3 regions of the Mesorhizobium sp. WSM4983 genome follow, and region 3 is predicted to be linked to each of the others. Evidence: riboswitches for the same ligand, from Rfam matches in the RefSeq annotation. Region 3 holds a riboswitch; each other region holds the start of a gene.
What was found. Region 3 has a riboswitch for cobalamin ahead of P9254_RS04145 (DUF1636 family protein). Riboswitches for the same ligand answer to the same signal wherever they lie in the genome.
Positions count from the first base shown of each region.

Region 1: it holds a riboswitch for cobalamin, as region 3 does, so the genes downstream of both, P9254_RS15800 (HoxN/HupN/NixA family nickel/cobalt transporter) here and P9254_RS04145 (DUF1636 family protein) in region 3, are expected to answer to the same signal.
Region 2: it holds a riboswitch for cobalamin, as region 3 does, so the genes downstream of both, bluB (5,6-dimethylbenzimidazole synthase) here and P9254_RS04145 (DUF1636 family protein) in region 3, are expected to answer to the same signal.

Region 1 covers NZ_JARTVM010000004.1:350,275-359,862, forward strand. The annotation lists gene P9254_RS15785 (hypothetical protein) at 1-67, opposite strand, end outside; gene P9254_RS15790 (hypothetical protein) at 599-1,324, shown strand; gene P9254_RS15795 (DOPA 4,5-dioxygenase family protein) at 1,569-1,976, shown strand; cobalamin riboswitch at 2,057-2,247, shown strand; gene P9254_RS15800 (HoxN/HupN/NixA family nickel/cobalt transporter) at 2,338-3,405, shown strand; gene P9254_RS15805 (sensor histidine kinase) at 3,934-5,403, opposite strand; gene P9254_RS15810 (group I truncated hemoglobin) at 5,719-6,222, shown strand; gene P9254_RS15815 (MoaD/ThiS family protein) at 6,263-6,508, opposite strand; gene P9254_RS15820 (xanthine dehydrogenase family protein molybdopterin-binding subunit) at 6,571-8,835, opposite strand; gene P9254_RS15825 ((2Fe-2S)-binding protein) at 8,837-9,313, opposite strand; gene P9254_RS15830 (FAD binding domain-containing protein) at 9,313-9,588, opposite strand, start outside.
Region 2 covers NZ_JARTVM010000010.1:21,169-30,756, reverse strand. The annotation lists gene P9254_RS22890 (hypothetical protein) at 1-740, shown strand, start outside; gene P9254_RS22885 (D-amino-acid transaminase) at 982-1,836, opposite strand; gene P9254_RS22880 (aminotransferase class V-fold PLP-dependent enzyme) at 2,027-3,208, opposite strand; gene bluB (5,6-dimethylbenzimidazole synthase) at 3,557-4,288, opposite strand; cobalamin riboswitch at 4,332-4,509, opposite strand; gene P9254_RS22870 (histone deacetylase family protein) at 4,624-5,550, shown strand; gene P9254_RS22865 (exodeoxyribonuclease VII small subunit) at 5,554-5,805, shown strand; gene P9254_RS22860 (DUF2277 domain-containing protein) at 5,997-6,263, shown strand; gene P9254_RS22855 (pirin family protein) at 6,272-7,192, shown strand; gene dxs (1-deoxy-D-xylulose-5-phosphate synthase) at 7,325-9,238, shown strand; gene P9254_RS22845 (hypothetical protein) at 9,389-9,588, shown strand, end outside.
Region 3 covers NZ_JARTVM010000001.1:816,726-826,313, forward strand. The annotation lists gene P9254_RS04105 (NADH-ubiquinone dehydrogenase) at 1-58, opposite strand, end outside; gene nuoF (NADH-quinone oxidoreductase subunit NuoF) at 131-1,435, opposite strand; gene P9254_RS04115 (NADH-quinone oxidoreductase subunit E) at 1,446-2,750, opposite strand; gene P9254_RS04120 (NADH-quinone oxidoreductase subunit D) at 2,751-3,941, opposite strand; gene P9254_RS04125 (NADH-quinone oxidoreductase subunit C) at 3,951-4,556, opposite strand; gene P9254_RS04130 (NuoB/complex I 20 kDa subunit family protein) at 4,561-5,142, opposite strand; gene P9254_RS04135 (NADH-quinone oxidoreductase subunit A) at 5,133-5,498, opposite strand; gene P9254_RS04140 (winged helix-turn-helix domain-containing protein) at 5,833-7,032, shown strand; cobalamin riboswitch at 7,062-7,261, shown strand; gene P9254_RS04145 (DUF1636 family protein) at 7,301-7,729, shown strand; gene cobW (cobalamin biosynthesis protein CobW) at 7,731-8,768, shown strand; gene cobN (cobaltochelatase subunit CobN) at 8,786-9,588, shown strand, end outside.

The sequences.
Region 1 (9,588 bases), on a different contig from region 3:
CCAGGATCGCATCGCCGGCCGCACCCTCGACCATCGATCGCAACAGGTCGGCCTGGCCGACCAGCACCGCATCCTTGTCGGCCAGCGCGACGAGCGTTGCGGCTTCGAGCCGGTAGCGCGGGCGCCTTGCCGCCCTGGGCGACTCTCAAGCCTCCAGGCCCGCGCACGCCAGGAAGTGGGGGAGAATTGGCCCGGCGAAGCCGAGACGGCCATTTCGACGAGAGCCCGGCGGTCGGCTTCAGCAACCGGCGCTGGCACGGTGGTGTCCTTGTTCTGTTGCATTTTAGTTGAAACTAATTTGAAAGTTACCCGTTAGCAGCGCGTAGGCGAGCTCAAACTTGCCCTGCTGTCGACAGCTAAGTTGAAAGGAGAAGTCCTAAGCCTTTTTCAGTGCTTGGCGTTGCCGAGACCGCTTTTCTCTCATTCGTCTTTCGAGCGGCCTCCAGCCGCGCCGGTCACCGCCGAGGCCGATGCCTGGCAGGGCGAGAAGTTGCCATCGCTCGGCACGCATTCGCGCGACGAAGGCTTCGCAGACCGCTGTCGAGCGGACGCTCGATGAGGAGCCACACAAGGTTGGCCTTGGAACAAAGGTCTGGCCATGAAAAAATACCTAGCAGCCGCGCTGGCGATCGCCATCCCGATCGGGCATGCCTCGGCGCTTGACGTCGGCGTGGGCGGCAAGGTCGGCGGCATCGGCGTCGGCGCCGGATTGGGCGCCGGTTCGCAAGGCGTGTCGGCGGGCGTGGGCGCCAGTGCCGACGGTGTCGGCGGCGCAAACGTCGGCGCATCGACCGGCGGCGGATCGCTCGGCGTCAATGCCGGCGGCAATCTGGGCAGCACCAGCACAGGCGTGTCGACAAGCGTGGGCGGCGCCGCCGCGGGCGACGATCCTTCCGCCGTCAGCGGATCGGCTGCCTCTGCGCAGAACCCGGCCGCGGTGCCGACAGCCCCTGCTTTGGCCAAGAGCGCGACGCAGACCATTGTGCTGCCTCCAGTGCTGAGGCCCTCCAGATCCGCCGGCGGCGACCTCCGGCGGGTCACCAAAGGCTATCGCATCGCGCCGCTGTCACCTCCGAAGGCGATACGGGGCACGCCGGCCGCCGTGGTGCGCGCCTGTCGCGCCGCGATCACGGCGGCCGCCAAGCCCCTCGGCGCCGTGCGTGTTTACACGGTCAGCGCCGGCCCCTTGCGTCAACGCCGAAGCGGGCTCAACGCGCCGATCGAGGTGCGCATAGACTATGACAGGCGAGGCGGCATCGAAGTGAGGCAGGCGAAAGTCGGCTGTCGCCTAAATGCGAAGGGCACGGTCACCGCGGTGATTTAGGGCAGAGGCAGAACGGCCGTTGCCATCCTTCCTGCCGGTTGCAACCTCGGCGGTTTGGCAATTCCTCGCCCCCACAAGGTGGACGGGAGAGGTGGCTCGGCGCAGCCGAGACGGAGCGGGGGAGCGCCATATCCGATAACCCTGCCGACCGCAGGCGCAGACCGCGGCCGGCTGCAGACAAGGCGCCCGCGCTTCGGCTAGAGTTCCGCCGGGCGCAAAAAAATCATCGAAGGGGAGCATCGCGATGAACGAAGTCAGGCCAATCGCCGAGATCGCCAGCTATCACGCCCATATCTATTACGGCGGGGAGGCCGAGCGGCAGCATGCCGAATGGCTTCGCCAGCGCATCGCAGAGCGCTTCCGCGTGCGCCTGGGCAACTGGCGCGACGAGCCGGTCGGCCCGCACCAGCAAGCCATGTACCAGGTCTCCTTCGCCACCGAGATCTTTGCCACGCTGGTTCCCTGGCTGATGCTGAACCACGGCGGCCTGAGCATCCTCATCCACCCCAACACCACCAACCCCAAGCGCGACCACCTGATCGACCCGATCTGGATCGGACGGGCACTGCCGGTGAAGGGCGACGTGCTTGGCGAGGAGGACGAGGCAGAGGAATCGCTGGAGGTGAATACCGAGCCGACGCTGGGGGTGTGAGGGGGGCGCGGCGATCTCGTCACGATGGCGTGAGAGGCGGCTGGCCGTCGGAGTTGTTGATTGACTGGCCAACCGCGGTGTGGCGAATTCGCGCCGATGGTTCCCTTCGGGGATCAAAAGGGAACGCGGTGCGGAGAAATCCAAAGCCGTGGCTGCCCCCGCAACTGTAAGCGGCATGCCGTTTTCACGATGCCACTGGCTGCATGGGCCGGGAAGGCGAAAGCGGCGGCAATCCGCGAGCCAGGAGACCTGCCATCATGGACGTCAAAGCAGAACATCGGACGGGGTGATCCGGTGTGCGCGCCTGGCCGGACGGCGGGGCGAGTTCCCTGCGATGACAGGCAACGTCAAAGGCAGAACCATGCTGATCCAACTATCGAAAATGCTGAAAAAAACCGCGCCCGACCTGAAGGCCAGGCTGATTACAATCTACGGCGCGCTCGCCATTCTCAACGTCGGGGCGTGGCTGTGGGCTTTCGTCGCCTTCCACGACAAGCCGACATTGCTTGGCGTCGCTCTCGTCATTTATGGCCTCGGCTTGCGCCATGCCGTCGATGCCGACCACATAGCGGCCATCGACAATGTCACGCGCAAGCTGATGCAGAACGGCAAACGGCCGGTCTCCGTCGGTTTCTTTTTCGCACTCGGCCATTCGACGATCGTCGTCATCGTCGCTGCGGCTATCGCGGCGGCAACGTCCCTGCTCGGCCGTTTCCAGAGCCTTCAGGAGATTGGCGGCACCATCAGTACCGGCGTTTCCGCACTCTTCCTGCTCGCCATCGCGGCGATGAACATCGTCATCTTCTTCTCGATCTACAGAAGCTATCGGCGGGTGCGGGCCGGTGGGGCGTTTGTCGAGGAGGATCTGGACCTGCTGCTCAACAATCGCGGCTTCCTGGCCCGCGTCTTCCGCCCGATGTTCCGGCTGGTGTCGCGCAGCTGGCACATGTTCCCACTTGGTTTCCTCTTCGGCCTTGGCTTCGACACCGCGACCGAAGTCGCCATGTTCGGCGTGTCCGCGGCACAAGCGGCCAAGGGCGTGCCGTTCGAGGCCATTCTGGTCTTCCCGGTGCTTTTCGCGGCCGGTATGTCACTGGTCGACACGACCGATGGTGTGATGATGCTCGGCGCCTATGAGTGGGCCTTCGTCAAGCCGATCCGCAAACTGTACTACAACATGACGATCACCCTGGTGTCGGTCCTTGTCGCAGTACTGATCGGCGGCATCGAGGCGCTCGGCCTGATCGGTGACAAGTTCGGTCTGTCGGGCGGCTTCTGGAACGGCGTCGGCACGCTCAACGACAATTTCAACAATCTGGGCTTCGCCATTATGGGCATCTTCATCGCCGCCTGGGCGATCTCCTATGTCGTCTACAAGGCCAAGGGGCTGGACGATGTGGAGATCGGATCCGCAGCAAAGAATTCATAAGCCGCCGGCGGCGGCTGGCTGCAGCAGGCCAGCCGCATCTCTCTGCCATCAGACGCCGGCGGGCTGCCAGCCTGCCGCCTTGAATGCCTCGGCATCGGGAAGCCGATGACGGCAAAGGTCGATCGCCGCCCCGTCAGCGGTGCTCGGCTTGACATTCTTGTTCCCGTTCACTGTTGGCAGACAGCGACAGGAGATCGCCGGCCCGTGCGCACGCGCTTCAAGGCATGCTGAGGAGCCGTAGCCCAAGCCTTTGGAAGTGTGACGGAATTCTGCGCTTGGATAAGCCAGGGGTTAAGGCCTGGGATAAGCCCCATAATCCATAAGCCAGAATCCAGAGTCCAAATATCCAGAGTCCAGAACAGAAAAGCTGGCGCTTTTCTGTTCTAAAAAAGCGGGGAAGGGGAAAGCAAAAATGGGAGCAGCGCAAGCCATTCGGCGTACGGCGCTACGGCGAGGGCTCGGCGGCGCCAGCGAGCTTCCGACGTGGCGGCGAGCCGCCCTGTTCGGTCTCCCAGGATGCAACCGGCCTCACGTCAGCCCGGCGATCTGCTCATCGCCGTCCAGCTCCGCCCCGCCGGCGACGACCACGTTGGCGAGCGGCGCCGAGAGCGTCCAGCGAACGAGGCCGGGCAGCCGTTCCATGGAGGCGCTGCCGGAGAGGCTGGTGGGGACGACGCGCTGGAGAACGACGCTGCCGAAGCCTTTATGCGGGTTGGCATCGGCGGCCGCGGGAGGTTCGGAAAAATGTTCCTCCCAGACCAGCTCGAAATCGCTGCCTTCGGGGGCCGGTGCTACCCGCCAGTCCATCCGCACGGTTCCGGCGTCGCCGGCCAGGGCGCCGTATTTCGTCGCGTTGGTGCCCAGCTCATGCAGCGCCATGCCGATGTTCTGCACCGCGTTCAGCCGCAACGTCACGTCCGGCCCGCAAGGCGAGATTCGCTCTTCGTGTCCGAACGGTCGCAGATGTTCGCGCACAAGGTCGGCCATGCCTGCGCCGCGCCAGTCGTTGAGCACCAAGAGGTCGTGCGAGCGCGACAGCGCCATGATGCGTTCGCGGATCTGGTGTTCGAACGCGCGCGGGTCGGTCGCGCGTTTGCTCGTCTCGCGGATCATGGAAAGGATCACGGCGTACTGGTTTTTGACGCGGTGGTTCACCTCGCGCATCAGAAGCTGGATCTGCTGTTCGCTCGCCCGTTTTTCGGTGATGTCGGCGGCCATGCCGAACCATTCCAGGATGCTGCCGGTGTCATCGACGATCGGGATTGCCCGTGAGGTGGTCCAGCCGGCGGACCCGTCGGCGCGCCGCACCCTGTGCTCGAGCTCGAACACGCCGCGCTCCATGATGGCGCGCTCGATCGCCGCCTGGATGCTCGCCTGGTCTTCCGGGAACAGGTATTCGTCGCGCCAGCGGATCGCCGGCCCCTGGGCGCTCGACAGGAAGCCGCGGCCGTCCAGCTCATGCATTTCCTGCCAGTCCGGGCTCATCCGGTAAACCACGTCGGAGCTAGCATTGACCAGCGCGCGAAACCGCTGCTCGCTTTCGCGCACCTTTGCTGCCGCCAGCACCCGGGCCGTGGTCTCCGAAACGATGCAGAGCACGGCTTCGACCGTGCCGTCCTGCGCCCGCACTGCGGAATAGGAGATGTCGAAATAGACCGTCTCGCCGACCAGGCCGGATCGTTCGATGTAGAAAGGCCGGTCCCTGGCCGAGAAGGTTTCGCCGGTTTCGAGAACTCCGCGCAGCAGCGGCTCGAGGTCGGTCCAGAGCTCGGACCAGTTTTCCTCGGCGGGACGGCCGAGCGCGCGCGGGTGCTTGTCGCCGATGGTCGGCGCGTAGGCGTCATTGTAGAGCGCGACAAACTCCGGCCCGCAGAAAAGCACGATCTGGGCTTCGGCGGCGAGCATCAGGTCGACCGTCGTCCTCAGGCTGAGCGTCCATGTCTCGATCGGCCCGAGCGGGCTTTCCGACCAGGGATATTCGCGAATGAATCGCGCCATCTCGCCGTTTCCGCGAGGCCACGATTCACGGAAGAGCCCGTCAGCCATAGGCGCATTAACGCGCGACGCCGTTTATGTATCCGTCTCCGTCACGCAAAATTTTAGCATCGTGAATAGACCCCAGGCTGCCGGTCCGCCGGAGGAATATTTCGGGCGCAGTTTCGTTAGTTCCTCATACGATGCCGTTTGAGGCAAAGTGCATATGTCCCGCAATCACGCATTGAAGCCGCCAGAGCGGCCGGCTCTGGCCCAACGGAGGTACCGGAGATGAAAACGGCTGTTTCGACCTCTCTTTCGAGACGAAGCGTCGTCGCCGTGCTGGCGGCGGCGGCCGCGTCGACCGCCATGTTGCCCGCCGGCGATGCGCTGGCGCAGACCAAGCAGACCGCGCCGGACAAGAGTCTATACGATCGGTTGGGAGGCGTGTTCGCCATCGCAGCCGTGGTCGATCACTTCAGCGACGCCGTCGTGAAAAACCCCATCGTCGGCAAGAAGTCCAAGAACCCGCAACTGCGCAAATGGCACACCAAGAACCTCGAACGGCTGCCGGGCCTCAAGTTCATGCGTACGCTGTGGGTGTGCGATGTTTCCGGCGGCCCCTTCAAGTTCGTGGCCACCGAGCCGGGCGCGACGCCGCTCGGCCTCGAGGAGGCCCACAAGGACCTGAAGATTTCTCCCGCCGAGTTCGACGAGGTCGCAGCGGAACTCGGGCGGACGCTCGACCGCTTCAAGGTTCCGAAAGCCGAAAAGACCGAGGTCCTGGAAGCCTTTGCCGCGCACAAGGATGAGGTCACTGCCGGCTCTGTCAAAAAGGGGTGAGGCTCAGCGCGAATCCGGCGAAGGCGGTCCGCCGCTCCGCCTATCCACCCGCCAGCCGCGGCAGCAGGAAAATCTCCGCCCCCGGCGGCAGTTCCTTCGACCACGTGTCGCGATAGATCGTCCCGTCGATCGCGACCGCGATGCCGCGATCGAGCAGGGGTTCGAACGCGGGATGCTGTTCCGCAAGCTTGCGGAACAGCTCCCTGATGTCCTTGGCCTCGATGTCGAGCTTGTCCTTGCCTCCGGCGGCGGCGCTGAGCGAGCCCCAGAGCGTGACTTGGACCATTATCGCCTGATCCTCATTGGACCGTGACGTGAGCTGAAAACCGCTTCGCGCTTTTCAGCATGCTAGCCTTCCCGTTCGGCCTCGAGCGCTGCAAGAATCCGCGGCGGCGACATCGGGATGTGGCTCATGCGCACGCCCACCGCGTTCGACACCGCGTTGGCGATCGCCGCCAGCGGCGGCACGATCGAGGTCTCGCCGACGCCGCGCACCCCGTAGGGGTGGTTGGGGTTGGGGATTTCGAGGATCTGCGTGTCGATCATCGGCAGGTCGGAGCACACCGGGATGCGGTAGTCGAGGAAGCCCGGGTTCTGCAGGCGGCCGTCCTTGCCGTAGATATACTCCTCGTTGAGCGCCCAGCCGATGCCTTGCGCGGCACCGCCCTGGTACTGGCCCTCGACATAGGTCGGGTGCACGGCCTTGCCGGCATCCTGCACCACCGTGTAGCGGATCACCCTGGTCGAGCCGGTCTCGGGATCGACCTCGACGTCGCAGATATGGGTGGCGAAGGAGACGCCGGCGCCGTCGGCGACGAGCTCGCTATGGCCGGCGATCGGCCCGCCGGTCTTGCCGGACTGTGCGGCGATCTCCTTCAGCGACAGCTTGCCGAGATTGCCGTGCTTCTCGCCCTTGGCGACCGCGTGGCCTTTTTCCCAGGCAACGTCGTCGACCGAGATGTCCCACATCTGCGCGGCGCGCTCGCGCAGCACCTTGATGGCGTTGCGGGCGGCCGAGATGGTCGCCATCGAGGAGGAGAAGGTGCCGCGGCTGCCGTCGGTCATGTCGTTGTAACCGAGGCTGGAAGTGTCGGCGACGATCGCCTTCACCTGGCTGTAGTCGATGCCGAGCTCTTCCGCCGCCACCAGCGACAGCGACGCGCGCGAACCGCCGACGTCGACCGTGCCGACGGCGAGCGACACCGTGCCGTCCATGCCGATGTTCAAGTCGGTGCAGGTCTGGCCGCCGAAGTTGAACCAGAAGCCGCAGGCCATGCCGCGGCCCTGGTTCTGAGCCAGCGGCGCGCGCATATGCGGGTGCTCCTTGACCGCCTCGAGCGTCGGTCCGATGCCGATCGGGCCGTAGACCGGGCCGTAGGAGGCGCGGGTGCCTTCCTGCGCCGCATTCTTGATGCGGAACTCGACCGGATCGATGCCGATCTCCTTGGCGAGCTCGTCGACAGCGCTTTCCACCGCGAACGCCGCCATCGGCGCCGAGGGCGCGCGATAGGCCGCGGTCTTCGGCCGGTTGACCAGCACTTCGTAGCCGACGGTCTTGACGTTCTCCAGCTTGTAGCAGGCGAATGCCGTCATGGCGCCGATCTCCGCCCACATGCCGGCATAGGGGCCGCAGGTGTAGCGCAGCGTCGCTTCGGCGGCGGTGATCGTGCCGTCCTTCTTCGCGCCGATCTTGACGTCGATCGAGGTGGCGCTGGTTGGCCCCGAGGCGCGGAACACTTCGTCGCGGGTCATCACCAGCTTCACCGGGCGGCCGGCCTTGCGCGACAGGGCCAGCGCCACCGGCTCGGCCCAGACATGGGTCTTGCCGCCGAAGCCGCCGCCGATCTCGGAAGAGGTGACGCGCAGCTTCGAGACTTCGAGGCCGAGCAGCTGGGCGCAATGCTGGCGATAGACGAAATGGCCTTGCGTGCAGACCCAGAGATCGGCCGTGCCGTCGGGATTGACGCTCGCCACGCAGGCATGCGGCTCGATATAGCCCTGATGCGTCTGCTCGGTCTTGAAGGAGCGCTCGACGACGAAATCGGCCTGGGCAAAACCCTGGTGGACGTCGCCATGGCCGTATTGCGTGCGCTTGGAGACGTTGGACGGCTTGACCGGCTTTTCCTCCAGCCCTTCGGTGAAGATGGCATCGTTGATGAGCGGGGCGTGGTGCTGCATCGCCTCGTCGACGTCGGTCACATGCGGCAGCACCTCATAGTCGACCTCGATCAGCTTCAGCGCCTGCCTGGCGGTGCGGGCATCGATCGCCGCCACCGCGGCCACGGCATGGCCGTCATAGAGCGCCTTCTTGCGCGCCATGCAATTGTCGAGGGTGTCGAACATGCCGGCATCGCCATCGGTCAGGTCCGGCAGGTCTTTCGCCGTGATCACCGCCTTCACGCCGGCGAGCTTTTCGGCTTTCGAGGTGTCGATCTTCTTGATGATCGCGTGGGCGTGCGGGCTGCGAAGCACACGGCCGACCAGCTGCCCGGCCATGTTGAAGTCGGCGCCGTAGCGGGCGCGTCCCGTCACCTTGTCGACGCCGTCGGGGCGGAGGGGGCGCGTGCCGACAGATGAGAAGCTGCGTCCCGAGTAGCGCGGATCGAAATTCATCTCAGGCTCCCTTCATCACGTTTGCCGCGTCCTGGACGGCGCGCACGATCTTGTCATAGCCGGTGCAGCGGCAGAGATTGCCGGCGAGCCCGAAGCGGATTTCCTCCTCGGTCGGGGAGGGGTTCTTCTCGAGCAGATCCTTCGCCGCAATCAAAAAACCTGGCGTGCAGATGCCGCATTGCAAGGCGGCGTGCTCGAGGAATTTCTGCTGCAGCGGATGCAGCTGGTCGCCATGCGCCATGCCTTCGATGGTCTCGATCTGGCGGCCTTCGGCCTCGGCGCCGAGCACCAGGCAGGAGCACACCAGCCGGTTGTCGACGATGACGCTGCAGGCGCCGCAGTCGCCGGTCCCGCAGCCTTCCTTGGCGCCGGTCAGTCCCAGCCGGTCGCGCAGCACGTCGAGCAGCGTCTCGTCCGGCTGGCAAAGATATTCGACGTGATCGCCGTTGATTGTCGTTGAAACCGCTACACCGGCCATCATTTGCCTCCTGCACGCTCATAGGCGGTGGTGGCGACACGCTTCGCCAGCACACCCGCAACTTTCCGTCTGAATTCGATGGTGCCGCGCTTGTCGTCGATCGGTCGGCAGGCGCCCGCGCAGATCTTGGCGAGCCGCTCCAGCGTCGCCTCATCCAGCTTCGAGCCGACGAGCACCTCGGCCGCCTCCTCGACCAGCAGCACCGTGGGCGCCGCGGCGCCCAGCGCCACGCGGGCCGACTTGATCGCGCCCGCCTCGCCGAGCGTCAGGTTCAC
Region 2 (9,588 bases), on a different contig from region 3:
GCGAATACATTCTCTATGTGCTCAAGGCCGGCCATATCGCCGTCATGGTCCATCTGATCGACGGGCAGGAAGTTCCCGACGGCCAGGGCCAGATCGCCTATGCGCGCGAAGTGGTCACGAAGCGCTTCGCCGAGGCCAACATCCTTTTCGTCGTCGACCAGCTGGTGAAAGGCGCCATCCGCGCCATCACCGGGCTGATCGGCGGCATTGCTGCGTTCCTACCCATTCCAGGCTTGAGCGGTCTGGTGAGCTTCATCAACACCGTCATCCGCCTGTCGCTGACCTATGTCGACGAGATCATCCTCGGCTACAACATCCGCACCAATTCCAACTCGCCTTTCGAGACCGCCAGACAAGGCGTCGTGCTCTATGCGCAGAACGGCAAGTTGATGGTCAAGAACGCCGTCTGGCTGGCGGTGATCATGTGGGGTGTTTCCTTCGTCATCTTCCTTTTGATGCTGGCGCCCGCCGCCGCGATCCTCTGGGCCATGCCGGGCCAGCTTGCCGGCTGGGCCTTCGTGTTGGCCATCGTCTTCGCCTGGGCCTTCAAGGCGGCTTTCATCGAGCCCTTCGCCATCGCTTCGCTGATGCAGGTCTACTTCGCCACCATCGAGGGCCAGGTCCCCAATCCGGAATGGGACCGGCGCCTGGCCGAAGCCTCGTCCAAGTTCAGGGAATTGCGCGACAAGGCGCTCAGCCCCTTCGGCGGCTCGCGCTGGGATTCGCCAAGGACCGCTTGACTAGAGTCAGAGGAGATGCCCCGCCAATGGAAGGATCGCCGCCAGCATCTGGCGCGAACGCCAGCCTAGCAGCGGCCTTGTCAAGCTACTTGGGCGCCGCGAGTGCTCGGGCGAGCTATTCACGTGCAGGGCTGGCGTCAGGAGTGCTTGAGTTAGCGCGGTCCATATGCGCCCCAGTAACGCCACCGGCAGGTAGCGTATCGATGTTTGACGCCGCAGAGAACACCGTCGACGATCAACGCTAGATCGCCGATGCTCGGCTTCTATCGAGATAAATTTGTCGCAACCGCCGGGTGACTACGCCCGGCAGCCCGTTGCCGATCGGCGCACCATCCATCCTGACCACCGGGTTCACCAGCCCGGATGATGACGTTGAAAACGCCTCCGTCGCAAGTCTGGTCTCTACTACCGTGAATGGGCGCTCCTCCACCCGCAGATGAAGTTCACTTGCGCACTGCAGAACGACTGCCCGGGTAATCCCGTGCAGGATATCGCTCGAGAGATCCCGCGTGACGATCGTCCCATCCGAAGTCACGATATGGGCGTTGTTGGAAGAGCCTTCCGTGACGTAACCATCCCTCACTAGCCATGCGTCATCGGCGCCGCGTGATTTCGCCTGCATTTTGGCCATGGAGGGATACAGGAGTTGCACCGTTTTGATGTCGCAGCGCCGCCACCGGAGATCTTCCACGGTTATGACGTGCTGACCGCGTATGGCGACCGGATTTTCGACAAGTGCCTTCTCTTGTGTGAAGAGCACCACGGTGTTCGGCGTATCCCGAGTAGGAAATATGAAATCGCGGTCGGCCGCGCCCCGGGTGATCTGCAAATAGACAAGTCCCTCGGATACATTGTTCCGTCCAATGAGCTCCCTGTGGATCTTCAAAAGATCTGCTTCGGTCAGGGAGAACGGCATATCGAGCTCACGGAGCGATCGCCGCAGGCGCGCCATGTGACTGGCAAAATCGACGAGCTTGCCATCAAGAACGAGCGTGACCTCATAGACTCCGTCGGCGAACAGGAAGCCCCGATCGAAGACCGAGATACGGGCCTCGCTTTCCGGTAGATAGGATCCACTCACATAGACTTGGCGCATTGATAGACCTCAAAAATGCAGACCACGCTCACGGCCTTGAGCGAAACTATTGAACTCTTGTCAGGGTGCAGGCCTAGGCAGCTTCAAGCGCAATAGCGGCGCTGCCATCCTGCACCCCTCGACTGCGAAAACGCTATTCGCCAGACAGCAGGCGGCTAAGGTCAGGCACAGCCCCGAGAAATTCGTCGGTTCACTCCACAGCGCTTCGCAGCGCGGCGACAAAGGCATCAAGATCGCGCTTAAGCATGTAAATGTGTGGCGAAACCCGCAAACCCTCGACGTGCTCGACCTTGCGGTATTTCACGTGGACCTGGTGTTTCTCGCGAAGGTCGCGCTCGAGTTGCTGCATGTCGATGCTGTCGATCGAAAACAGACTTATCGCAGCGAGGCTGTCCGTGTCGGTCGGCGTATGGAGCCTGAAACCGGGAATGTCCTGGACGAGACCTACCCAATATCGGGTGAGTTCGCGCAGTCGCGCATGCATCCGTTCCGCGCCGATCGCCTTGTGGAATTGAATTGCGGGCGCGATTCCTGCCTGGACAGCGGAATTGTAGGTGCCGAGATTCCAATGGTCGAACCTGTCTATGTGCACCGCGGGCTGGTCGAAAGGTGCAAGCAATGGCCAGGTGGTATCGATCCGGCGTTCGCTCACGACCAGCATACCGTTGCCGATAGGAGCACCGAGCCACTTGTGCAGGCTGGTGACAAAAAAATCGCAATCGAGTTCGCGGAAGCTGACCGGCATCTGAGCAAAAGTCTGGGCACCGTCGACGACGGTCATGATGTCGCGCTCCCGCGCGATTTCGCAGAGCCGGTTCACCGGCAGGACACGCCCGTTCCAGTGGTACATGTGAGTCAGCTGCAGGACGCGGGTACGCGGGGTCATCGCCTGAACATAGGATTCGATGATGTCGTCGTCGCTGTCCATGAGGTCGAAGGTGCAGTTTACAACCTCGATGCCCTCGCGCTGTTGCCGCTGCAGCCAGCCCGCACGAACGCTGGGGTAGTCCCAAGGCGAGATCAGCACTTGATCGCCCTTAGTCAGCGGTATTCCGAAGATCGCTGTCGAAAGACCCTCCGACGAATTCCGGTTCAGCGCGATCTCTCCGGGGCTGCAATCGATTAGTTCCGCCAGCTCGCGTTTGATATGAGGAAGTGCTGTGTCGAGCTTGCTCCACATATTGTAGTCGGGATTGCGACTGATGAAGCGGTAGGCGTCAATCGTCGCTTCCTCGACAACAGTCGGTGGGGGACTGACCGCGGCGTTGTTCAAGTTGAGGAATGGTTCTTGCGGCGGGTATTTTGCGCGGATGCGCTCCCATTCCGCTTCGCCCTCATGTTCGGCGGACCGATCTATTGCAAAAAAGTTCATGGGAACGCGCCGGGTCTCATCTATCGCCCGACAATAAGCGCCGAAGCCCAGCTCAATCTGCCTATTCACATGAGAAGACAGAATTTAATTCCGAACGCCGGTGAATTCACCAGACGTTGAAGCCCGAGAACTACATCGCTTGGCACAGGGTTAGCAGTGAGGAAGCGAGTGCGGAGATCCGGCCCAACCACGCCAAGAAGAACCGTCACGTTGTCAAGCGATGCGCGAACAATCCCCGGTTTTCTGAGAGCGGGCAACGACGGTCAGGCCTGCCAATGCGCCATTGCGCAAACGCGGAGCGCGATGGCGCGTTGCGGTTGGTGCGGGTCTATGGAACGCCGAGCGGTTCTAAGGCTTCAATCGTTCTCCGAGACGAGCGATCGCCGATTTGAGCGGCGCCTCGCCGGCGCCGCAAAAGGTCTCGCTCATCACCAGCTCGGGCAGCGGCAGGCGCTTGCCCCAGCCATGCGCTTCGAGGTCGGGCCTTGGAGCGAATTCCGAGACGCGGCCGACGCAGAGATAGGCGATCGGCGTGACGTGCTCGGGGATCGACAGCAGTCGCTTCAGCGCTTCGGGCTCGATGATGCTCACCCAGCCGACCCCGACGCCTTCCGCCCGCGCCGCGAGCCAGAAATTCTGCACCGCGCAGACGGTGCTGTAGAGGTCCATCTCCGGATTGTGCCAGCGCCCGAGCGGCGAGTTCTTCGAGCGCTGGCGGTCGCAGGTGATGCACAGGTTGAGCGCGCTTTCGCAGATGCCCTCGAGCTTCAGCTTGCGGTAGAGCGCCTGCCGGTCCGCCTCGATCGCCGGCAGTTCCTGTTCGCGCGCGGCCAAAAACAGGTCGCGCACCTGCCGCCGCCTTGTGGCGTCCCGGATGACGATGAAGTTCCAGGGCTGCATGTAGCCGACCGACGGCGCGTGGTGTGCCGCGGTGAGCAGCCGCGCCAAAACGCCGTCTTCGAGATCGTCGGCAAGGAAATGGCTGCGCACGTCGCGCCGGGTGAACATGGCCCGGTAGACGGCGTCGCGCGCCAATTGGTCAAAGTCATCGCCGCCGGCGGCGGCTGTTCGTGCCTGCATCGCTTGTCCCCTTGCGATAAGCAGTCCTCCGCCTGACCATGCGGATGACCATGTCTGCCGGGCCGGTCTTCTGGCTCGGGATCGACCCGCATCCGGCGCCTTCCCGTCTGGGACAGTGGCGTTTGCCGGCGCGGTCCCCCTCACAGCGTTGGGCACGCCACGGATTTCAACCGTGTTCCCGATTCTCCCGCGTTGCGGGCACCAGGCAGCGACGCGACCTTATCGCGAAGCCGAAGCCGGGCCAATGCCGCCAGCGACACGATTGGGCGCGATTTCCCCAATCATTCGGCGCTGGAACATGGCTATCCGTGCGACAGGTGCCTAGATTAGGCGCCATGACCACTCGTCTTTACACTCATCCGGTATTCCTGGAACACCTCACGCCGCCCGGCCACCCCGAGCGGCCCGACCGTTTGCGCGCCATCGAGCGCGTGCTCGACGACGAGGCTTTTTCGGCCCTCGACCGCGTCGAGGCGCCGGAAGGCGACGAGGCGACTATCCTTTACGCGCATCCGGAGGATTTCGTCGGCCGTGTCCGCGCTGCGATTCCCGAGACGGGGATCGTCTCGATCGATGCCGACACCAGCGCCAGCCCGAAAAGCTGGCAGGCCGCGGTGACGGCGATCGGCGCGGCGAACGCCGCCGTCGACGATGTGTTCGAGGGCCGTGCCGCCAATGTCTTCGTTGCCGCGCGTCCGCCGGGCCATCACGCCGAAAAAGCGACCGCGATGGGCTTTTGCCTGTTCAACACCGCGGCGATCGCCGCCCGTTATGCGCAGGAGAAGCACCAGGCCGAGCGCGTCGCCATCGTCGATTGGGATGTGCATCACGGCAACGGCACGCAGGACATTTTCTGGGACGATCCGTCGGTGCTCTATTGCTCGACCCACCAGATGCCGCTCTATCCGGGCACCGGTGCCAAGAGCGAGACCGGCGCCGGCAACATCGTCAACGCGCCGCTTGCGCCGAGCACCGGCAGCGACACGTTCCGCGACGCCTTCCTGTCGCGCGTGCTGCCGTCGATCGACGCCTTCCAGCCGGATCTGATCATCATTTCCGCCGGTTTCGATGCGCACCATCGCGATCCGCTGGCCGCGATCAACCTGACCGAGGATGATTTCGACTGGGCGACCGGCCAGCTGATGGAGCGCGCCGGGCGCCACAGCGGCAACCGGCTCGTCAGCCTGCTGGAGGGCGGTTACGATCTGCAAGGATTGGCATTTTCGGTCGCCGCCCATGTCGGGCGGCTGATGAAGGGATGAATGATGGCTGATGAAGCTAACCAAGACGTCAAGGCGATGAGCTTCGAACAGGCGCTCGACGCGCTGGAGAAGATCGTCGATGATCTGGAGCGCGGCGACGTTCCGCTCGACCAGTCGATCAAGATCTACGAGCGCGGCGAGGCGCTGAAGGCTCATTGCGACCGCTTGCTCAAGGCCGCCGAGGACAAGGTCGAGAAGATCAGGCTCTCGCGCGACGGCAAGCCGGTTGGAACGGAGCCGCTCGACGCCGAGTGAGGTGTATTGATATTCAGGTGAGGCCGCCTGCAAACGCGGCTTTCTGCGGTTCCGGTGCTCACGTCCTTCAAGTACGCTCCGGTCCGGTTCTCGGAACCCGCCATTTTCGGCTCGGTCTGACCTGAATCTCAACACACCTCGGTGCACAATGTCAGACCGGTTCGGGCAGAAAGCAGGTAAGGAGTTAAAGCATGTGCCGAAACATCAAGACCCTGTTCAACTTCGATCCGCCGGCGACCGACGACGAGGTCCATGACGCGGCGCTGCAGTTCGTTCGCAAGCTGAGCGGCGCGACCAAGCCGTCCAAGCGCAACGAGCATGCCTTCAACCACGCCGTCGAGGCGATCGCCGCCGCCGCGCGCGAGTTGCTTGACAGCCTCGAAACCACCCAGCATCCGCGCAACCGCGAGGAAGAGGCCGCCAAGGCGAAGGCCCGATCCGCGCTCCGCTTCGCCTGACGCCGGTCATGAGCTTCTTTCCGGGCAACGATCCTGAGGCCGGCGACGACTTCGCCTGCGACCAGATCGAGTTGATGGTCATTCCGAACGCCAAGGACATTGGCGGCTTCGAGGTTCGCCGCGCCTTGCCGACGGCGAAGCGCAGGCTGGTCGGTCCGTTCATCTTCTTCGACCGCATGGGTCCGGCCATCCTGCGCGCCGGCCATGCGATCGACGTGCGCCCGCATCCGCATATCGGGCTTTCCACCGTCACTTATCTGTTCGACGGCAAGATCAGGCATCGCGACTCGCTCGGCACCGAAATGGTGATCGCGCCGGGCGACGTGAATTTGATGACCGCCGGCCGCGGCATCGTTCATTCCGAGCGCACGCCCGAGGAATTGCGCCGCGCGCCGATGTCGATTTCCGGCCTGCAAACCTGGCTGGCGCTGCCGGACAGCAAGGAAGAAATCGCCCCGGTGTTCGCGAACACGTCGGTCGTCCAACTGCCCGAAATCGATGCCGAGGGCGTTAGCGGCCGCGTCGTCATCGGCGAATTTTCCGGGCTGCGCTCGCCCGTCGCGACCGCCTCGGAAACGCTCTATGCCGATCTGCGGCTGGCGGCGGGCGCCAGCGTCAAAATCCCCGGCGACGCCGAGGAACGCGCCATCTACACGCTGGAGGGCGAGGTTTCGATTGCCGGCGACCGTTTCCCGGCCGAGCGGCTTTTGGTGTTCAAACCGGGCGAGGAAATCGTCGTGTCGTCCGAGCGCGGCGCGCATTTCATGCTGTTCGGCGGAGCGTCGCTGGGCTCCAAGCGCTATATCTGGTGGAATTTCGTTTCGTCCTCGAAAGAACGCATCGAGCAGGCCAAGGAAGAATGGAAGACGGGCCGCTTCGATATCGTTCCTGGCGATGAGGAAGAATTCATTCCGCTGCCGGAAGGTTAGCGAAGGATGGACATTCTGCGCCAGGCGCGTCACTGACACGCATTTACATTGGCGCGCCGTCAGCCTATCTCGCGCATAGCAAAGCGCATATTTGAAGGTTAACCCAAGGTTAAGTTGACAGGCCGTCCCAGAGTGAACCCGAAGCCTGACACGCCGCTCCTCGACAAAGTCCGCATCCCCGCGGATTTGCGGACGCTTGATGAAAGCGAGCTGCCGCAGCTGGCGACCGAACTGCGCGCGGAGCTGATCGATGCGGTGTCGCACACCGGCGGCCATCTTGGCGCCGGTCTCGGCGTCGTCGAGCTTACGGTTGCGCTGCACTATGTCTTCAACACGCCGGAAGACCGGCTGATCTGGGACGTTGGCCACCAGGCCTACCCGCACAAGATTCTGACCGGCCGCCGCGACCGCATCCGCACGCTTCGCCAGGAAGGCGGTCTCTCCGGCTTCACCCGGCGCGCAGAGAGCGAATACGACCCCTTCGGCGCAGCGCATTCCTCGACTTCGATTTCGGCCGGCCTCGGCATGGCGATGGGCCGCGACCTTGCGGGCGGCCGCAACAATGTCATCGCCGTCATCGGCGACGGCGCCATGTCCGCCGGGATGGCCTATGAGGCGATGAACAACGCCGGCGCGCTCAATGCCCGCCTGATCGTCATCCTCAACGACAATGACATGTCGATCGCCCCGCCGACCGGCGCGATGAGCGCCTATCTGGCGAGGCTTGCCTCCGGCAAGACCTATCTCGGCCTGCGCGATTTCGGCAAGAAGCTGACCTCCTATCTCGGCAAGCGCGCCGACAGCGCCATCACCCGCGCGGTCGAGCATGCGCGCGGTTACGTCACCGGCGGCACGCTGTTCGAGGAGATGGGATTCTTCCACATCGGCCCGATCGATGGACACAATTTGGAGCACCTGATCCCGGTGCTGAAGAACGTCCGCGATAATGGCGACGGTCCCATTCTGATCCATGTCGTCACCCAGAAGGGCAAGGGCTACGCGCCGGCGGAGGCCGCCGCCGACAAGTATCACGGCGTCAACAAGTTCGACGTCATCACCGGCGCGCAAGCGAAAGCGCCGGCCAACGCGCCGAGCTACACCAAGGTCTTCGCCGAGAGCCTGATCCAGGAGGCGCGCGAGGACGAACGAATCGTGGCGATCACCGCCGCGATGCCGAGTGGCACCGGCCTCGACCTCTTCGGCGAGGTGTTCCCGGCCCGAACCTTCGATGTCGGCATTGCCGAGCAGCACGCGGTGACCTTCGCCGCCGGCCTCGCCACCGAAGGCTACAAGCCCTTCGCCGCCATCTATTCGACCTTCCTGCAGCGCGCCTACGATCAGGTGGTGCACGACGTGGCAATCCAGAAACTGCCGGTGCGCTTCCCGATCGACCGCGCCGGCTTCGTCGGCGCCGACGGCGCCACGCACTGCGGCGCCTTCGACACGACCTTCCTCGCCTCGCTGCCTGGCTTCGTCGTCATGGCCGCCGCCGATGAGGCGGAGCTTCGCCATATGGTGCGCACGGCAGCCGACTACGACGGCGGCCCGATCGCCTTCCGCTATCCGCGCGGCAACGGCGTCGGCGTCGACATGCCGGAGCGCGGCTCAGTGCTCGAGATCGGCAAAGGCCGCATTCTCAAGGAAGGCACCAAGGTGGCGCTGCTCTCGTTCGGCACGCGGCTGCAGGATTGCCTGCTGGCCGCCGAGGAGCTCGGCGCCGCGGGCCTTTCGACCACCGTTGCCGACGCTCGCTTCGCCAAGCCGCTGGACGAGGATCTCATCCGCCGCCTGGCGCGCTCGCATGAGGTTCTCGTGACGGTCGAGGAGGGCGCGGTCGGCGGCTTCGCCAGCCAGGTGCTGCATTTCCTCGCCCATGAAGGCCTGTTGGAAAACGGCCTCAAGGTGCGCCCGCTGGTCTTGCCGGACGAGTTCACCGATCACGCCAAGCCTGAGAAGATGTATGCCGACGCGGGCCTCGACACGACCGGCATCGTGCGGACGGTTTTCGCCGCACTCGGCCATGGAATGCAGGCGCAGCGCGCCTGAATCGAAACCTCAGCTCTCCGATTGAGTTTGCTGGCTGCGGCTGCAACTGTTTGTTTACGTTTTCATTTGGCCGTTCGGTTACCTTGTCTTTTGGCCGATTTTCAACGGGCGCCCTGCTAAAACCCTGGTCCTAGGCAGGGGATAAGAACAATGAATTCGTTCCTTTGCGGCATGGCCCTGCTGAGTGCCATGGCCGCGCCGGTGGCAGCCGAAACGCGTTACGACCGCAACCTCGAAAAGGCGGTGATGGACATCGTTGCCGGCAAGATGGGCAACATCCGCGGCGGCTTCTCCTACAAGCAGGCTCCCCAACTGGTGGTGCCGCAGGAAGCCGCGCCGACGGCGCCGGC
Region 3 (9,588 bases):
TCTTCTCGAGTTCGTCCAAATAAGGCATCAGCGGGTAGGCTATCGAATACGGCGCCATAGACATCTCCTGGTCGTTTCTTCGTACGCCCCGCCCCTGCTTTCCGTCCCGGGCAATGCCCGTCTTGCAAATCTATTCCGCCGCCGCCATCACCGGCTCGACCCGGTGCGCGTTGCGCGAAAACTCGTCGATGCGGCGCTCCACCTCGCCACGGAAATGCCGCATCAGGCCCTGGATCGGCCAGGCCGCGGCATCGCCCAGCGCGCAGATCGTGTGACCTTCCACCTGCTTGGTGACATCGAGCAGCATGTCGATCTCGCGCTTCTGCGCTTCGCCGCGCACCAGCCTTTCCATCACCCGCCACATCCAGCCGGTGCCTTCGCGGCACGGCGTGCACTGGCCGCAGCTCTCATGCTTGTAGAAGTAGGAAAGCCTGGCGATCGCCTTCACGATATCGGTCGACTTGTCCATGACGATGACGGCCGCCGTGCCGAGGCCGGATTTGAGGTCGCGCAGCGCATCGAAATCCATCGGCGCGTCGATGATCTGCTCGGCCGGCACCAGCGGCACCGAAGCGCCCCCCGGGATGACCGCGAGCAGATTGTCCCAGCCGCCGCGAATGCCGCCGCAATGCGTCTCGATCAGTTCGCGGAACGGGATCGACATCGCCTCTTCGAAGGTGCACGGATTGTTGACGTGGCCGGACACGCAGAAGAGCTTGGTCCCGGCATTGTTCGGCCGGCCGAAGGACGAGAACCAGGCAGCACCCCGGCGCAGGATCGTCGGCGCGACGGCGATGGATTCGACGTTGTTGACCGTGGTCGGGCAGCCATAAAGGCCGACATTGGCCGGGAACGGCGGCTTTAGCCGCGGCTGGCCCTTCTTGCCCTCGAGGCTTTCGAGCAGCGCCGTCTCCTCGCCGCAAATATAGGCGCCGGCGCCGTGGTGCATATAGACGTCGAAGTCGTAGCCGGAGGTGTTGTTCTTGCCAATGAGCTTGGCCGCATAAGCCTCGTCGATGGCGCGCTGCAGCGCCTCGCGCTCGCGGATGAACTCGCCGCGCACATAGATGTAAGCAGCGACCGCGCCCATGGCGAAACCGGCGACCAGCGCGCCCTCGACCAGCGTATGCGGATCGTTGCGCAGAATGTCACGGTCCTTGCAGGTGCCGGGCTCGGATTCGTCGGCATTGATGACGAGATAGCTCGGCCGGCCATCGCTCTGCTTGGGCATGAACGACCATTTCAGGCCGGTCGGGAAGCCGGCGCCGCCACGGCCGCGCAGGCCGCTTGCCTTCATTTCGTTGATGATCCAGTCGCGTCCCTTGGCGATCAGGCCGGGTGTATCGTCCCACATGCCGCGCGCCTGCGCTCCGGCCAGCGACTTGTCGAAGAGGCCGTAGATGTTGGTGAAGATGCGGTCTTTGTCCTGAAGCATTGTTCGTCCCTCAGACCGGCTTCTTGCCGAAGACGCGGATGTACTCGGCGACGCCGCCCTTGGCGAGCGCCTTGGCCTGCTTCACCCAGTCGTCGCGCTCGATACGGCCGCGGAAATTGAGATAGCCGTCGACCCATTCGCGCTCGGCCTTCCTCCACGCAGAGACCTGCGCGAAAGTATAAATGCCAAGCGAATGCAGGACGCCTTCGATCTTCGGACCGACACCGGAGATCAGCTTCAGATCGTCGACCGTTGCCGGACGCGCGATCCCAGCCGGGCGGTTCTTGTCCTCGAGCGAAGGCTTGGCCGTCTTGGTCGCAGGCTGCTTCGCTTCCGGCGACTTGAAGGCGGACGCCGGCTCGGCCTTGGCCTTTCGCCCGCTGCGCGGCTTCGAAACCGCCTCGACTTCCGGAGAAGCCTGGTTGGCATTGGCTGCGGAGTGGCGCGGCGCCCTGACGCTGGCCGCCTTCTCGGTGGCGGGCGAAACCTTGACCGGCGACGGTGTCCTTAGTGCCGGACTGGTTTCGGGCGCGTCGGTTTTCGGCTTGCCGGATTTCGATGGCCCGACAGGGGCCGGGGGCGGCGCGGCAGGCGCCTGCGAGACGACGGCGGCGGATGCAGCAGCCGGCGCTGCGGCAGCGGCTTGCCTGGCTGCCTTCGCGGCGGCCTTGGCTTCCTTGTCGCGGGTGGATTTCAGGATTGCCTTCTCGCTCTTCAGCGTCGTCAGGCCCGTGGCCGGCTCCGAACCGGTGCGGCCGTTCTGCGGACCGGGCTTCACCTCGGCGCCTTTGCCGGCTTCATAGAGATCGATGATCTCGGCAAGGCGCTCCGGCGTCAGGTCTTCGAACGTGTCCTTGAAGATCATGACCATCGGCGCGTTGACGCAGGCGCCGAGGCATTCGACCTCCTCCCACGACAGCGTGCCCTTGTCGTTGGTATTGAACTGGTCGTGATGGATCTTAGACCGGCACACATCCATCAGCGCTTCCGAGCCGCGCAGCATGCAGGGCGTGGTGCCGCAGACCTGGATATGGGCGCGGGTGCCGACCGGATTGAGCTGGTATTGCGTGTAGAAGGTCGCGACCTCGAGGCCGCGGATGCGCGGCATGCCGAGCATATCCGAGATCGTCTCGATCGCCGCCTTCGTCACCCAGCCTTCCTGTTCCTGAGCGATCATGAGCAACGGGATGATGGCCGACTGCTCGCGTCCCTTTGGGTATTTGGCGATCCACTGCTGTGCCGCCGCGGCGTTCGCCTCGTTGAAGGCGAAGGAGGCTGGCTGGACGCTGGCATCTGCGAGACGGCGGACTGACATTTAGCGATCGACCTCACCAAACACGATGTCGAGGGAGCCAAGCACGGCGGTGACGTCGGCCAGCATGTGGCCGCGGCACAGGAAATCCATGGCCTGCAGATGCGCAAAACCCGGCGCGCGCAGCTTGCAGCGATAGGGCTTATTGGTGCCGTCGGAGACGAGATAGACGCCGAACTCGCCCTTCGGCGCCTCGACAGCCGCATAGACCTCGCCGGCCGGCACGCGATAGCCCTCGGTATAGAGCTTGAAATGATGGATGAGCGCTTCCATCGAGCGCTTCATCGCCGCGCGCTTCGGCGGCACCACCTTGCCGTCGAGGTTCGACACCGGTCCGGCGCTCTCCTTGCCGAGCAGAAGTTCGACGCACTGGCGCATGATCTTGGCCGATTGGCGCATCTCTTCCATGCGCACGAGATAGCGGTCGTAGCAGTCGCCGTTCTTGCCGATCGGGATGTCGAAATCCATCTCGGAATAGCATTCATAGGGCTGCGCCTTGCGCAGGTCCCAGGCGGCACCCGAGCCGCGCACCATCACGCCCGAAAAACCCCAGGCCCAGGCGTCGGCGAGCGACACCGTGCCGATGTCGACATTGCGCTGCTTGAAGATGCGGTTGCCGGTGAGCAAGGCGTCAAGGTCGTCGACCGACTTCAGGAACGGATCGATCCACTTGCCGATATCCTCGATCAGCCTCTGCGGCAGGTCCTGATGCACGCCGCCTGGCCGGAAGTAGGCCGCATGCATGCGCGAGCCGGAGGCGCGCTCATAAAACACCATCAGCTTCTCGCGCTCGACGAAGCCCCACAGAGGCGGCGTCAGCGCGCCGACGTCCATCGCCTGCGTCGTCACATTGAGGATGTGCGACATGATGCGGCCCATTTCGGAATAGAGCACGCGGATCAGCTGGCCGCGCTTCGGCACCTCGATGCCGAGCAGGCGCTCGGCCGCGAGCGCGAAGGCATGCTCCTGGTTCATCGGCGCGCAATAGTCGAGCCGATCGAGATAGGGCACCGCCTGCAGATAGGTCTTGGCCTCGATCAGCTTCTCGGTACCGCGATGCAGCAGGCCGATATGCGGATCGACGCGATCGACCACCTCGCCGTCCAGCTCCAGCACGAGACGCAAAACCCCGTGCGCAGCAGGGTGTTGAGGCCCAAAGTTAATGTTAAAATTGCGGACGGAGGTTTCAGCCATTGTGGCGCCTCAATTTGGCTTCGCCTTTTCATCGCCCGGAAGGACGTAATCCGTTCCCTCCCATGGGCTCAAAAAGTCAAAGTTTCTAAATTCCTGCTTCAATTCCACCGGCTCATAGATGACTCGCTTGGCCTCGTCGTCGTAGCGAACCTCGACGAAGCCGGTCAGCGGGAAGTCCTTGCGCAGCGGATGCCCTTCAAAGCCGTAGTCGGTGAGGATGCGGCGCAGGTCCGGATGGCCCGAGAACAGCACGCCGTAGAGATCATAGGTCTCGCGCTCGAACCAGTCGGCGCCGGGATAGACGCCGGTCAGCGACGGCACCAGCGTCTCCTCGTCGGCCTGGACCTTGAGGCGGATGCGGACGTTCTGCTTCGGCGACAACAGGTGGTAGACGACGTCGAAGCGCTTGGCACGCGACGGATAGTCGGCGCCGCAAATGTCGATGATCGAGACGAACTGGCAGCGCGGGTCGTCGCGCAGGAGGGTCGCGACCTCGGTCAGGTTGCCTGGCTCGACGCAAACCGTCAGTTCGCCATACGCAAGCACCGTTTCGCCGATGCGGCCGGAGAGCTTCTCGCCGAGATAGGTGGAGAGTTCGTGCAACGCCAAGGCCATTGGTTCACCGTTCGATCGTGCCGGTGCGGCGGATCTTCTTCTGCAACAGGAGAATGCCGTAGAGCAGCGCTTCGGCGCTCGGCGGGCAGCCGGGGACATAGATGTCGACCGGCACGATGCGGTCGCAGCCGCGCACTACCGAATAGGAATAGTGATAATAGCCGCCGCCATTGGCGCACGAACCCATCGAGATGACGTAGCGCGGCTCCGGCATCTGGTCGTAGACCTTGCGCAGCGCCGGCGCCATCTTGTTGGTCAGTGTGCCCGCGACGATCATGATATCGGACTGGCGCGGAGACGCGCGCGGCGCGACGCCGAACCTCTCCGAGTCATAGCGCGGCATCGAGGTGTGGATCATCTCGACCGCGCAGCAGGCGAGACCGAAGGTCATGAACATCAGCGAGCCGCTGCGCGCCCAAGTGATCAGCGCCTCGGTCGAGGTGACAAGGAAGCCCTTGTCGGCCAGCTCATTATTGATCTCGAGGAAGAAGGGATCGTCCTCCCCCACCGGCCTGCCGGTGTTGGGATCGATGATGCCCTTGGGCTTCGGCGCGACGAGGGTGCCTGAACTGTCGTTCAATCCCATTCCAGCGCTCCTTTTTTCCATTCATAGGCAAAGCCGATGGTCAGCACCGCCAGGAACACCATCATCGACCAGAAGCCGAGCATGCCGAGCTTGGAGAAGGACACCGCCCACGGGAACAGGAAGGCGACCTCGAGATCGAAGATGATGAACAGGATCGACACCAGGTAGAAGCGGATGTCGAACTTCATGCGGGCGTCGTCGAATGAGTTGAACCCGCATTCATAGGCGGAAAGCTTTTCCGGATCGGGATTGCGGTAGGCAACCAGGAACGGCGCAACGATCAGCGCCAGGCCGACGACCATCGCCACTGCGATGAAGAGCACGATGGGCAGATACGAACTTAGGAGTGCGCTCATGCGGCGGCTTTCCTTCGGCGGCCAGTTCACTTTGATTACAGCAACGGACTCTAAGGCGGAAGCGTGACAGTTTAACCCGCTGAACCGTTTTAGGTGGCCTATGCTGCGACGCGGCGAGGGTTAGCGCAGCGGTTTCGGCGACGCAAGTCAAACCTTCTTCAAAATCCGGCCCTGGACGCCATATCGGAAGAAACTGGTCCGATCCGCTCCTGTTTGATTTCCTTCATGTTTTACTCCACTTTTCTATCCTGACATATCTCCCGCCATTTGCCTGCTAGCATGGCCGGAATCACCGACTGGAAACCCCGGCAAAGGATCAGGGCAAGGTAGCTGGATGAAAGAAAAGATCTCGCTCGCCGCAGCAAGGCGCATTGCGCTCGGCGCGCAGGGTTTTACCGATGCGCGGCCTGCCGGCACTCCCGATCGTCGCCATCTCGCCCGCGTGCTTTCCCGAACTGGCCTGCTGCAGATCGATTCCGTCAGCGCCGTGGTGCGCGCCCACTATATGCCGCTCTACTCGCGCCTCGGCCCCTACCCGCTTGCGCTGCTCGACAACGCGGCCGTCACGCGCAAGCGAACCGTCTTCGAATACTGGGCCCATGAGGCTTCCTTCCTGCCCGTCGAGACCTATCCGTTGATGCGCTGGCGCATGCAGCGGGCCGAGAAAGGCGAGGAAATGTATCTCGGCCTCGCCAAATGGGGCCGCGAGCGCAAGGCGATGATCGAGGAGATCTACGGGCAAGTCGCGGAACGCGGGCCGATCGCCGCCTCCGACATCGAAGGCCACAAGGGCAATGGCGGATGGTGGGGCTGGAGCGAGGCCAAGCACGCTTTCGAATGGCTGTTCTGGGCCGGGCGCATCACCACCGCCTACCGGCGAGGATTCGAGCGCTATTACGACCTGCCCGAGCGGGTTCTGCCGCAGGCCATCCTCGACCTGCCGGTGCCCTCGGTCGAGGACGCGCATCGCCAATTGCTGCGCATTTCCGCCCGCGCCCATGGCATCGCAACCTATGGCGATCTGCGTGACTATTTCCGCCTGGCGCCTGGCGATACGAGAGCCAGAATCGAGGAACTGGTCGAGATGGGCGAACTGCTGCCGGTGAAGGTCGAAGGCTGGGACAAGCCCGCCTATCTCCACAAGGACGCCCGCTTTCCGCGCCGGATCGAGGCCCGCGCCCTGCTCGCGCCCTTCGATCCGGTGGTATTCGAACGCACCCGGACGGAAAAACTCTTCGGCTTCCGCTACCGCATCGAGATCTACACGCCGGCCGAGAAGCGCCAGTACGGCTACTACGTGCTGCCTTTCCTGCTCGGCGACCGGATCGTTGCCCGGGTCGATTTGAGAGCCGACCGGCCGGCCGGCGTGCTGCGCGTCCATGCGGCTTTTGCCGAAGCCGGCGCTCCCGCCGAAACGGCCGCACAGCTCTTCGATGAGTTGAAACAGATGCAGGCATGGCTCGGCTTGGAAACCATCGAGGTGACGCCGGCCGGCGACCTTGGGCCGGCGTTGGCCGACATTTCGGTGTCGTAGCCGCGCGTTGACATGCCAGCACCTCTAAGCCTAAATCCGCCGCAGACGGTCTCCTCCCGGCAAGGGGAGGAGCCAAGAGGGAATGCGGTGCGGGAAAACCCAAATCCGCGGCTGTCCCCGCAACTGTGAGCGACGAGCCTCAGCCGAAAACCACTGGGATGTTTCCCGGGAAGGCGGCGTAAGGCGACGACCCGCGAGCCAGGAGACCTGCCGTCTGAGACATGAGAATCCGATCGCTCGGCGGGTTTTCCGGGCAAGGAGCCTGGTTTTGGATCGCAACGTCAGTTTTCCGGCTAATACCGCGGACACTTCGTCCGAACCCCGCGACGCGCTATCGGAAGTGACCGTCATCGTCTGCTCCTCCTGCCGCGATGAGACCGGTTCGGACGCGCATCCGCGCGCCGGCGCCCTCCTTGCCGAAGACGCGCGCCGCGCCGCGCCGGACGAGAAAATCCGCATCCGCATCGTCGAGTGTCTCGGCAATTGCAAACGCCGCCTGAGCGCGGCGCTGCTGCGCGACGGCTGCTGGAGCTATGTCTTCGGTGACCTGGAAACGACCAGCGGCGCCGACCTCGTCATCGGCGCAAAGCTCTTTGCCACCTCGACCGACGGCCTCATCCCCTGGCGAGGCCGGCCCGATTCCCTCAAGCGCGGCCTGGTTGCCCGCATCCCTCCCCTCGACCTGCTGAAGGACTGACATGACCGCATCCCTCTCCCGTGTTCCCTGCACTGTCGTCACCGGCTTTCTCGGCGCCGGCAAGACCACGCTGATCCGCAACCTGCTCGAAAACGCCAAGGGCAAGCGGCTGGCGATCATCGTCAACGAATTCGGCGATGTCGGCATCGACGGCGAGATCCTGAAAGGCTGCGGCATCGACACCTGCCCAGAGGAAAATATCGTCGAGCTCGCCAATGGCTGCATCTGCTGCACCGTCGCCGACGATTTCGTGCCGGCGCTCGACCAGATCCTGTCGCGCACGCCGAAGGTCGACCACATCCTGATCGAAACCTCCGGCCTCGCTTTGCCGAAGCCGCTCGTCCAGGCCTTCCACTGGCCGACGGTGAAGAGCCGCGTCACCGTCGATGGCGTCATCGCCGTGGTGGACGGTCCGGCGCTGGCCGACGGCCGCGTCGCCTCCGACATGGACGCCCTGCAGGCGCAGCGCGCCGCCGACGATTCCCTCGACCACGACGATCCGGTCGAAGAGGTGTTCGAGGACCAGATCGCCTGCGCCGACCTCATCATCCTGTCGAAGAGCGATCTGATGGACGCGGCGGGCTCAGTCCGCGCCAATGCCGTCATCGGCGAGCATGTGGCGCGCGCCGTCAAGGTCGTGCCGACCGCGCAGGGCAAGGTCGATCCCTCCGTGCTGCTCGGTCTTGGTCTCGCGGTCGAGGACGACATCGAGAACCGCAAGACCCATCACGACGACGAGCTCGACCATGAGCATGACGATTTCGACTCCTTCGTCATCGATATCCCGTCCATCGCCAGTCCGGACGAGCTGGCCAAGCGCGTCGCCCTCGCCGCCGAGCAGGAAAACGTTCTGCGCGTCAAAGGCTTTGTCGAGGTGGGCGGCAAGCCGATGCGGCTGCTGCTCCAGGCCGTCGGCCCGCGCGTCAACCATTATTACGACCGCGCCTGGACGCCGGACGACGACCGCCGATCGCGGCTCGTCGTCATCGGCCTCAAGGGGCTGAACCGCCCGGCGATCGAGCGTATCCTCGCCGGCTGAGGCAAGACCGAACCGCGATGCACATCCTCACCACGACATCCGCCTCGCTCGACGATCTCGCCGAGCCGATCGACCTCAGGCAGACGCCTGCGGATGTCGTGGCCCTGTCCTTCACCGACAGCGATCTCGCCGGCCTCGCCGCTGCGTGGAAGGCCGACGCCGCGCGGCTGCCGTCGATGCGGCTGGCAGCACTTCGCGATCTCCGCCATCCGATGTCGGTGGACCTCTGGATCGACAGCGTTGCCCGTCACGCCAAGGTGGTCCTCGTCCGCATCCTGGGCGGCTACGACTGGTGGCGCTATGGCTCCGACCAGCTCGCCGCGGTCGCACGCGAGCGCGGCATCAAGCTGGCGCTGCTGCCGGGCGAAAGCCATGACGAGGACCAGCGGCTGATCGAAGCCTCGACCCTGCCGCGCGCCGAACTCGACACCCTGCTCGGCTATTTCCGCGAAGGCGGCCCGGCGAACATGAGCGCGCTGGTGCAAAGACTGGCAAGGCTCGCCGGGTCGGATACGGCCGTGGCCGAGCCGGTGAGCGTGCCGAAGGCGGGGTACTATCAACCAGGAATCGGAGTTGTCGCGAAATCAGTCTTCTTGAACGTCGGCGATCAGTCACACCTCCCTCTGTCCGACAGGAGAGAGGGGGGTGTGGCGGAGCTCAACATCGACAGCGTCGGTGCCCCCGTCATCCCCATCCTCTTCTACCGCTCGATGCTGCTTGGCGCGGACGTCGCGCCAATCGATGCACTCGCAGATGCCCTTCGCTCGCAGGGCATGACGCCAATGCCGATCTTTGTTTCGAGCCTCAAGGACCCGGTATC